Regions from separate parts of the Streptomyces sp. NPDC041940 genome, predicted to be linked through region 2. Evidence: riboswitches for the same ligand, from Rfam matches in the RefSeq annotation. Region 2 holds a riboswitch; each other region holds the start of a gene.

Region 1 (3,261 bases), on a different contig from region 2:
CCAGCCCGACGAAGCCGATCGCCCCGGCGGAGCTGACCAGCGCCGCCGTGAGCAGGGCGGTGACGCACAGCAGCACCAGGCGGGTGCGGGCCACGGACACCCCGAGCGCGGCCGCCGCGTCCTGCCCGAAGGCGAAGGCGTCGAGGGTACGGGCGTACGACAGGCACACCACCAGCGCCACGGCCAGGACGGCGAAGCACAGCCACACGTCGGTCCAGCCGGCCCCGCCGAGCGAGCCCAGGAGCCAGAACAGCACGCCCTTGGTCGTCTCGGCGTCGGCGGCGGTCAGCACGACGAAGGAGGTGAGTGCGGAGAAGAGCTGCATGGCGGCGACGCCCGCGAGGACGACCCGGTCGGTGGTGTCGCCGAGGGTGTGGCTGAGCAGCAGGACCAGCGCGAAGGAGACCAGGGCGCCGAGGAACGCGCCCGCGGACACCGAGACGACACCGCCGCCCACGCCCAGCACGACGATGACGACCGCGCCGGTGGAGGCGCCCGAGGACACCCCGAGCACGAACGGATCGGCCAGCGGGTTGCGCAGCAGCGACTGCATCACCGCCCCGCACACGGCGAGGCCGGCCCCGCACACGGCCGCGAGCAGGGTGCGCGGCAGCCGCAGCTGCCAGACGATCCCGTCCCGGATCGGCGTCAGGTCGGAGCTGCCGAGCCCGACATGCGAGGCGACGACGGACCACACGTCCCCGACCCGGATGTCGGCCGGTCCGATGGTGATCGCCAGGGCCACGGAGACCACCAGCAGCAAGGCGCCCGCGACACCGAGCGCCGGTCCGCGGACGGTCACTTCACGAGCCCGAACTCACGCAGTCCGGCCGCGACCTTCTCCACGCCCTCGACGGTGCGGATGGTCGGGTTCATGGCCTGTCCGCTGAGCAGCACGTAGCGCTTGTTCTTGACGGCGTCCATGTTCTTGGTGGCCGGGTTGGACTCAAGGAAGGCGATCTTCCGCTTCGCCGACTCGGCGGTCTCCGAGTTGCGGGTCAGATCGCCGATGACGAGGACGTCGGGGTTGCGGTCGGCGACCGTCTCCCAGTTGACCTGCGGCCATTCCTCGTGCGTGTCGTCGAAGGCGTTCTCGGCGCCGAGGGCGCGGGTCATGATGCCGGGCGCTCCGCAGCAGCCGGCCATGTAGGGCGACTCGGAGTTGGCGAACCAGTACAGAAGGGAGACGTCGGAGGCGTCGACGCCCTGGGTGGCCTTCTTCATCCGCTGCTGGAGGGAGGCCACGAGCTTGTCGCCGCGGTCCTTCACTCCGAACACGGTCGCGAGGTCCCGCACCTCGCCGTAGACGGCGTCGATGCCCAGCGCCTTGTCGCGCTTGCCGTCGCCGCCGCCCGAGTTGTCCTTGCCTGCGCAGTCGGACGGGGAGACGTACGTGGGCACGCCGAGCTTCTCGAACTGGTCCCGGGTGGCGACGCCGCCCTTGCCGAGGGTGGAGACGAAGGACGCGGCGACGAAATCGGGCTCGGAGTCCAGGACCCGTTCGAAGGACGGGTTGTTCTCGGCGATGCGCGGCACCTTCGCGTTGGCCTTCTCCAGCCCCTTCATCACGGGGTCGGTCCAGGTGGCCGTGCCCGCTATTCGGTCGGCGAGGCCGAGGGAGAGCAGGATCTCGGTGGTGCCCTGGTTGAGGGAGACGGCGTGCTTGGGCGCCTTGTCGACTCGGACCTTCCGGCCGCAGTTGTCGAGAGCGGCGGACGCCTTGGCCTTGGGAGCCTCGGAGCCTGCGCAGCCGGTCATGAGCAGGGAGCAGGCCGCGAGCAGGACGGCGGCACGGGCGGGTCGGGCGAGGGGCAAGGAAACCAGTCCTCAGACGTCGAGGGCCCGATCGCGGAGCCCGGTCGTACGGTGCTCCCCCACCGCCGGCCGGCCGCGGGGGCCGCCAGCAGGTCTTCGGACTCGGGTTCACCCGGTGCGGGGCGCCTTCCCGTACGACATACGAGCCGTTCAGTGGCCGAGGCCCCGCCCGTCCCCCTCACCGCTGCGCGTCAGTTCCGGATTCGCACCGGATTCCCTGACCCACGTACATGGGTTCGACTGGCCTCGGCAAGCTATCACGGAGGATCCGGGGGAATCACAGCGCACCCTGCGTCGTTGCCCGGACAGCAGCTCTTCCGCGACTCCCGAGGAGGCCGCCGGTGTACGGCGACGACGCAACGCTCCGCAGGATCCTCACCGAGCTCGGCGACACCTGGGCCGTGGTGGGCCTGTCGTCGAACCGGCAGCGCGCGGCGTACGGCGTCGCCGCGGTGCTCCAGCGGTACGGCAAGCGCGTCGTGCCCGTGCACCCCAAGGCGGAGACCGTGCACGGCGAGCAGGGGTACGCGAGCCTGTCGGACATCCCCTTCGACGTGGACGTCGTGGACGTGTTCGTGAACAGCGACCTCGCCGGAGCCGTCGCGGACGAGGCGGTCGCCAAGGGCGCGGGGGCGGTGTGGTTCCAGCTCGGGGTCGTCGACGCGGCGGCGTACGACCGGACCCGGGCCGCGGGTCTGGAGATGGTGATGGACCGCTGCCCGGCGATCGAGATCCCGCGGGTGGGGTGACGGTCACGGCCGACGCGCCCGCTCCATAATGAGTGCATGACCCACCCCTCCCCGCCCTCGAACTCCGGCTCCCCGCACCATGTCCCGGTCGTCGTCGTGGGCGCCGGTCCCGCCGGGCTGACGATCGGCAACATCCTGCGGGCCGCCTCGGTGGACTGCCTGGTGCTGGAGACCGAGACCCGGGAGTTCATCGAGCAGCGGCCCCGGGCCGGGATCATCGAGGAGTGGGCCGTACGGGGCCTGGAGAAGCGCGGCCTCGCCCGGAATCTGCTGGACCGCGCGGAGCTGCACAGCGCGTGCGAGTTCCGCTTCGACGGGGAGCGGTACCCGTTCCACTACGGCGAGATGACGGGCAGTCACCACTTTGTCTACCCGCAGCCGTTGCTGGTGACGGACCTGGTGCGCGAGTACGCCGACGTGCGCGGCGGGGAGATCCGCTTCGGGGTCCGGGACGTCGAGGTGCACGACATCGACAGCGACCGGCCGTCCGTGTCGTACACCTGCCCGGAGACGGGTGAACGGCGGGTCGCGCACTGCGACTTCGTGGCCGGCTGCGACGGGGCGCGCGGAGTGACGCGGGCCTCGCTGCCGCCGGAGCGGGTCCGCCTCGCGCGGCACGACTACGGCATCGGCTGGCTGGCGCTGCTCGCCGAGGCCCCGCCGTCGGCCGACTGCGTGCTGTTCGGCTGTCACGAGA
Region 2 (3,261 bases):
GGTGCGCAGCAGCAACTCCCCGGCCCGCAGCGGCCCGTCGTCCGCGAGGGAGACGAAGCCCTCCGGCCCGCCCACCTGGACGAGCAGCGTGAGAGCGCCGGTCACGCAGAAGCCCAGCGGCACCCGGTAGGCCCGCCACAGCCGCCGGCCGGGCACACCGGCCGGCCCCAGCAGCAGGGACACGGCCGTCACCAGCACCAGGGCCGCGCCCGGCCAGGGCGGCAGCGAGATGGCCAGCACGGTGAGTCCCAGACCGAGCACGGCCTTGTCCACGGGATGGCGGCGGCGCCAGCGACTGCTGTGCGCCGCCGCGTCGATCGGCAGCACGCGGCTCAGGCCCTTTCGGCCGCCGGCTCCTCGGCGTCCCGCTCCCGCGCCTGCTGCTCACCCTGGCGCCGGCCCCGGCGCAGACCGAAGTAGTAGGCGAGGACACCGGCTCCGAGCGCCGCCTGCAGGGCGAACAGCGCCGACTCGATCTCACCCGACGGCGGCTCGTACAGCGGCGAGAACCAGGGCTCGTAGTCCGGGTCGATCTCGGTGATCGCCGTCTCCGCCTGGGCGTCGGCGCCCGCGAACGGCTCCTCCTTGTGGTCGCCGAGGCCGAGCGCGAGCGGCAGTACGGCGAGCGCGGCCACGGCGAGCAGCAGCAGGAGGTTGATCTTCGTGTTCTTCTTCATCGGGCCGCCACCTCGGTCTCGGTCACGGACTGCTTCTTGGCGAGGAGCACGCCCAGCCGGGTCAGTTCGCCCTTGCTGGACTGCACCAGCAGCCGCATCACGAGCACGGTCAGCAGGCCCTCGCTCACCGCGAGCGGGATCTGGGTGACGGCGAAGATGGTGCCGAACTTGCCGAGCGCGCCCACGAACCCGCTGCCCGGGTCGGGGAAGGCGAGCGCCAGCTGCACGCTGGTGACGCAGTACGTCGACAGGTCGGCGAAGAACGCCCCGAAGAAGACCGCGACCATCAGCGGCACGTCGTACCGCCGCAGCAGCTTGTACACGGCGTATCCGACCCAGGGGCCGACGATCGCCATGGAGAAGACGTTGGCGCCGAGCGTGGTCAGACCGCCGTGGGCGAGCAGCAGCGCCTGGAAGAGCAGGGTGATGGTGCCCAGCACCGCCATGATGGGTGGCCGGAAAAGGATGGCTCCCAGACCCGTTCCGGTGGGGTGGGAGCAACTGCCGGTGACCGACGGCAGTTTCAGGGCGGACAGAACGAACGTGAAGGCACCGGAGGCACCGAGGAGCAGGGTGCTCTCGGGGTGCTCGCGCACCTCACGGGTGAGCGACCGGACCCCGTGGACGACGAACGGCGCCGACGCGACGCCCCAGGCGACCGCGTGTGCGGGCGGGAGAAAACCCTCGGCTATGTGCATGGTTCAGCAGACCCTCTCCAGCACCTCGTGGATGGTTGACGCGCCCTGGCCGGTCTCCTGGCTTACGGGTACCACCGCCCGTACTCCGCCTTCCCGGGTCACAAGGACCCAGTGGCTGCCCGTGAGGGCTGGAGCCGGACTTCCCGATTCACAGTGGCGAGGGCCGCACCGGCATCACACCGGCTTTCCCGTTCACCAAGGCGTGGTGACAGTAATGCCGAGATAAGGACGATGACAAGCCACCCGAGGGGGCGCGCGAGGGGGCGTCCGCTCGCACACCGGCGCAGGACCGCTCAGTCGTCGCCACCGTCGTCATCGTCGTCCCCGTCTTCCCAGGTCCGACGGGGCTTCTCCTGCTGGGGTTTGTCCGCCTTTCGCGGTGGGCCGGCCGTCTCCTGGGCCGGAGTCGCGGGGCTGGGCGTCGTGTCGACCGGGGTCGGGGGAGCGGGTGCGCTGGTGGACGGGGTGATATCGGCCACTGTGCCGGCGGCCGGCACGGTGGCGTCCGGAGCCGGGTCCGCCGCCGGAGCGGAGGAGAGCGGCGACGCGGAGTCCGCGGACGGCGTGGCGGCGGGGCTGCTCGCGGAGGGGGACGCGTCGGGTTCCGTGCCCTCCGTCGCGGTGTTGTCGGGCGAGAACCACATCATGCCGGCGAGCATCGCCGCGGCGAAGAGCGCCGCCGCGGCCACGGTCGCGGCCGCTCTGCGCCGGTTGTCGGGGGCGGCTCGGGGTGCGGCGCGGCGCGCACGGCCGGCCTGGGGCGTGCGGCCGGTGCGCAGCCCCGGGGCACCGGGCAGCGCGTACGTGGCCGGGTTGCGGGTCTCGGCGGCCGGATACGGCCTCGGCGTGACGGACGTCACCGGGGGCGCTGCCTCCGGCAGCGGCTCGGGCAGTCCCCGCCAGGCGCCGCCGGCGAACCACTCGGCGGTCCCCTGGGCGGTGGGCCGGTCCTCGGGCTGCTTGGCGAGCAGGCCGAGCAGGTAGTTCTCGAAGGCCGGCGGGAGTCCGGCGACACCGAGCTCGCGGGGCGGTACGGGCACGGAATCGAGATGCTGGTGCAGGAGCGCGACGGCGGTGTCTGCCTGGAACGGCGGCCGTCCGCTGAGGAGTTGGTAGAGCAGGCACCCCAGGGAGTACATGTCGGAGGCGGGCCCGGCGGGCTGGCCCAGGGCACGTTCGGGCGCGAGGTAGAGGCCGGTGCCGACGATCTGGCCGGTGGCGGTGAGCGCGGCGCCGGGGTCGTCGAGGAAGCGCGCGATGCCGAAGTCGCCGATCTTCAGGGTGCCGTGGGCGTCCAGCAGGAGGTTGGCGGGCTTGATGTCACGGTGGACGATGCCCTGCGCGTGCGCGGCGGCGAGCCCGGCGGCGGCCTGCGCGGCGAGATCGGCCACCCGCTCGGCGGGCAGCGCGCCGGAGGCGGCCAGCACCCCGGCGAGGCTGTCGCCCTCGACCAGTTCCATCACCAGGTACAGCCGGTTGTCGTACTCGCCGAAGTCCAGGACACCGACGAGATGGGGGTGGTTGAGACGCCCGGCGGTCTGGGCCTCCAGACGGAACCGGGAGGCCGCCGTGACGTCGGTGTCCTGGGGCAGCAGCAGCTTGACGGCCACCGCTCTGGCGAGCGTCTCGTCGTACGCGCGCCAGACCTCTCCCATTCCACCGCGTCCGATCTCAACATCCAGCCGGTAGCGGCCCGCTAGCAGCACTCGTCCTCGTCTCATGCGTGGGGGAAGGTACGTCGCCGCATGCCGAACTCCCCGTTTTGAGGCGGGGGTTGGTGGGGAACGTCGCAGCCGACCCAGGATACTGGCGCCGCGTGACCAATGATCTCCGCAGCGGGGGAGAGAGACGGTACGGTCGCGGAAATCCGGGAGCGGAGGAGTCGC
Region 3 (3,261 bases), on a different contig from region 2:
GCCGAGCACCACGTCGGTGTCGCAGGGCAGTGAGAAGATCCCCGCCAGACAGCGCAGGGTCGCCACGATGTCCGCCGTCGAACTGGCCATCCCGACGCCTACCTGGAGTTCGGAGTGCGTGGTCCAGGTGCCCGGCGGCAGGGACAGGCCGTGATGCTCCAGGAAGAGCCGGGCCGCCGTCAGGGACTTCTCCCCGAGGGGAAACGGCCCCGCGGGCCCCGGTGTGAAGTGCACCCAGGAGTGGCGGTCCACGGGGAACGACACCACCGCGATGTCCGGATCGGGGCCCGCCCGCAGCGGCCCCTGGTACAGCTCGCCGAGCGTGCCGTGACAGACACCGGACACGACACCACCCACGTGATTCCTCCGTCCGCCGACCCAGTCCTCGAGGTCACCGTGCACAGCCCGCGCGTGACGCGCGGGCGCAGTGGCAGGCCTTCGGACTCGCGGGCCGGCGTTCGGCTCCCACTCACCGCTGCGGGACAGTCCCGGACTCCCACCGGGTTCCCCTGCGACTGCGCGCCTCAGCGTAGGGACGCCCCCAGGGGATGGAAAGGGTGCCTCCGGGGGCCCGTCGGGTCCCGGCCGTCCCTCTGGCCGGATTGCGTCTCGGTAACCCACCTCCCCTCGGTGAGACTGTGCTCGATGCTGGTGAACCCGAGGTCCGACGAGAACGGGACGAGCGTCCCGAGACCCGGCGCCGAGCGCGTGGCCCTGCGCGGCGACCTCCGCTCCGCGCTGCCCGACGCCGCAGCGGCGGTCGTGGTCACGGCGGCGGTGTTCGCGCTGCTGTGGGCCCGGATGGAGTCCGGCACCTCCGACACGGTCGCGGTCATGCCGTTCATGGACGATCCCGGCACCTACTGGATGTATCTGCTCAGCCAGGCGTTCGGCTGGTCGGGCCTGCTGTGGGCCTGGGGCACGGTCATGCTGGGGCTGCTCCTGTCGGGGCCGGGCCCCGGCCGGCTGCCGGTCTCCCGGCAGGTCCTGGAACGCTGGCACCGCACCACGAGCCTGACCACCATGGCCCTGATGTTCGCGCACGCCCTGATGTTCGCGGCGGAACTCGTGCGCTACGAGGCACAGCTGGGGTGGGCCGAGCGGCTCTGGGCCGGCTTCGCGGACACCTTCGTGCCCGGCTGGTACGACTCCGGGACCGGCCGCATCGCCATCCCGCTCGGCCAGGGCGCCCTGTACGTGGCGATCCCCCTGGGCCTGCTCTTCTACGTCCGGCACCGCATCGGCGCGAACACCTGGCGCCGCCTGCACCGGTTCGTGATCGTCGTGTACGTCCTCAGCGTCTGGCACACCCTGCTCTACGGCACCAACGTCTGGTACGGCGAGTGGCCGCGCACCGTGCTGTGGCTGCTGCAACTGCCCGTCGCCGCCCTGCTGGTGCTGCGCCTGCTGCGGCCCGCCCGGCGGTCCGAACGCCTCGCCGCGCCGGGTGCGGGCACGGGCGTGACCCGGTCGGCCTGGACGGCACGGGCGGCGGGACGCATCGCCGCCGGGGCCGTGGTCGTAGGGCTCCTCGCCGTGATCGCCTCCGGCCGGGACGGTGGCCGCGAACGCCCTGCCGAACCGCCGGCCACGCAGCCGCACGCCCACGAGACGGACTGAAGCCCCGCACCGGCCGCATGGAATGATGGCCGGCGACATGGCGACGGCGGAACGAGGAAGCCGGTGTGAATCCGGCGCGGTCCCGCCACTGTGACCGGCCTCGGCCGGGAGCCAGGAGACTCACGCGGTCGCCTCCTCGACGAACCACCGGGGCGGATCTCCCCGGAGAGAGGACAGGTGCGGCATGTCCGCAACCCCGGCCGGAGGGGTTCCGTGCCGCGTCGTCGTCTGCCGGGACTGCTGCTGCGGCACCCGCAAGGTGACCGGCGTCGACCACACGGCCCAGACCGAGCGGCTGCGCGAGGCGGCGCCCGTGCGGGTCTCCGAGTGCCTCGATGTCTGCGACCAGGCCAACGTCATCGTCGTACAGCCGTCCACGGCGGGCCGGGCCGCCGGGGCCCGGCCGGTGTGGCTCGGGCTGGTCAACGACCCGGCCGCGACCGAGGACATCGTCACCTGGGTCCGCGACGGCGGCCCCGGCGTCGCGCCCCTGCCCGACATCCTCGGCCTGTACGCCTTCAGCCCGCTCGCGAAACGGCGCGCGGGCAGTTCCTGACCAGGCCCGGCTCTCAGGACTCCTGTTCCTCCGCCGGCACGCACAGGACCGGGACGTTCGACAGGTGCAGCAGCTTGTGGGGGGTCGAGCCCAGGAGCGCCCCGCGCACCGGGCTCTCGCCCCACGTGCCCACCACGATCACCCTGGCGTCATGGCGTTCCGCGGCGTCGATCAGCGCCTGCGCGGGCCGCTCGTCGATGAGTTCGACCGTGCTGGGCACACCGGCCTCGTCGGCGACCCGGACCGCGTGACCGAGCACGGTGGTTCCGGCCTCACGGACGGCCTTCTGATGAGCGCCGTACTCCTCGCCCGTGACGCCGGGGGCCGCGGCGCCGTAGACGATCACCAGGGGCTCGCCGTACGCGGCCGCCACCTCGATCGCCACCCGCAGCGCGCGCAGGGCGCCCGGGGACTCGTCGTAGCCGAGGATCACCGACATCTTCAGGACTCCTTGCGGTCAACGAGGTCGGGGTCGACCGTGCTCGGGCGCTCCGACCAGAACGCGGGGGACATCAGTCGCCAGACGACCATGATGATCACGCCCGCGACGGCGACGCCGATGCCGATGACGAGCGGCGGGCCGAGCCCGAACCAGGCGGTGCCGGTGACGGAGTTGGCCGGATCGGCCATGTCCTGGACCGACTCCACCAGCAGCCACGCCAGCAGCCCGGCGCCGATCAGCGGGCCGAGGCCGATCAGGAGGAGATCCCGGACACTCCTGGTCAGCAGGCGCCGGTAGTAGACCGCGCAGGCGACACCGGTGAGCGCGTAGTAGAACGCGATCAGCAGGGACAGCGCCGTCAGGGAGTCGAAGAGGGCGTTCTCGCTGATGTTGTAGACGACGAGGTACCAGGCGGTGGCGATGCCCGCGACCCACCAGGTGCTCACGTCCGGGGTGCGGAACCGGGGGTTGATGTGCCCGAAGTGCTTCGGCAGGGCGTACCGGCGGGCCATGGACAGTCCGGTGCGGGACGCCGGGATGATCGTCGTCTGCGTGGACGCCAGTGCCGATGTCGAGACCGCCAGCAGTACGACCCAGTCCCAGCCGCCCATCGCCTCTTCGGCGAGCAGCGCGAAGATGAACT

The links. A riboswitch is a leader RNA that binds a small molecule or an ion and turns the genes downstream of it on or off. The one in region 2 is predicted to bind cobalamin.
Region 1: linked by a shared signal. The riboswitch ahead of ACZ6I3_RS07615 (ABC transporter substrate-binding protein) and the one ahead of ACZ6I3_RS13395 (energy-coupling factor ABC transporter permease) in region 2 are both predicted to bind cobalamin.
Region 3: linked by a shared signal. The riboswitch ahead of ACZ6I3_RS15920 ((2Fe-2S) ferredoxin domain-containing protein) and the one ahead of ACZ6I3_RS13395 (energy-coupling factor ABC transporter permease) in region 2 are both predicted to bind cobalamin.

The regions. Positions count from the first base shown of each region.
Region 1 is NZ_JBVJBP010000003.1:74,556-77,816, reverse strand. It holds gene ACZ6I3_RS07620 (FecCD family ABC transporter permease) at 1-802, opposite strand, end outside; gene ACZ6I3_RS07615 (ABC transporter substrate-binding protein) at 799-1,758, opposite strand; cobalamin riboswitch at 1,886-2,075, opposite strand; gene ACZ6I3_RS07610 (CoA-binding protein) at 2,157-2,564, shown strand; gene ACZ6I3_RS07605 (4-hydroxybenzoate 3-monooxygenase) at 2,601-3,261, shown strand, end outside.
Region 2 is NZ_JBVJBP010000006.1:181,164-184,424, reverse strand. It holds gene cbiQ (cobalt ECF transporter T component CbiQ) at 1-327, opposite strand, end outside; gene ACZ6I3_RS13400 (energy-coupling factor ABC transporter substrate-binding protein) at 333-677, opposite strand; gene ACZ6I3_RS13395 (energy-coupling factor ABC transporter permease) at 674-1,375, opposite strand; cobalamin riboswitch at 1,406-1,590, opposite strand; gene ACZ6I3_RS13390 (serine/threonine-protein kinase) at 1,669-3,096, opposite strand.
Region 3 is NZ_JBVJBP010000008.1:25,896-29,156, reverse strand. It holds gene ACZ6I3_RS15930 (GHMP family kinase ATP-binding protein) at 1-357, opposite strand, end outside; cobalamin riboswitch at 431-537, opposite strand; gene ACZ6I3_RS15925 (ferric reductase-like transmembrane domain-containing protein) at 646-1,620, shown strand; cobalamin riboswitch at 1,636-1,758, shown strand; gene ACZ6I3_RS15920 ((2Fe-2S) ferredoxin domain-containing protein) at 1,805-2,176, shown strand; gene ACZ6I3_RS15915 (universal stress protein) at 2,190-2,615, opposite strand; gene ACZ6I3_RS15910 (APC family permease) at 2,618-3,261, opposite strand, start outside.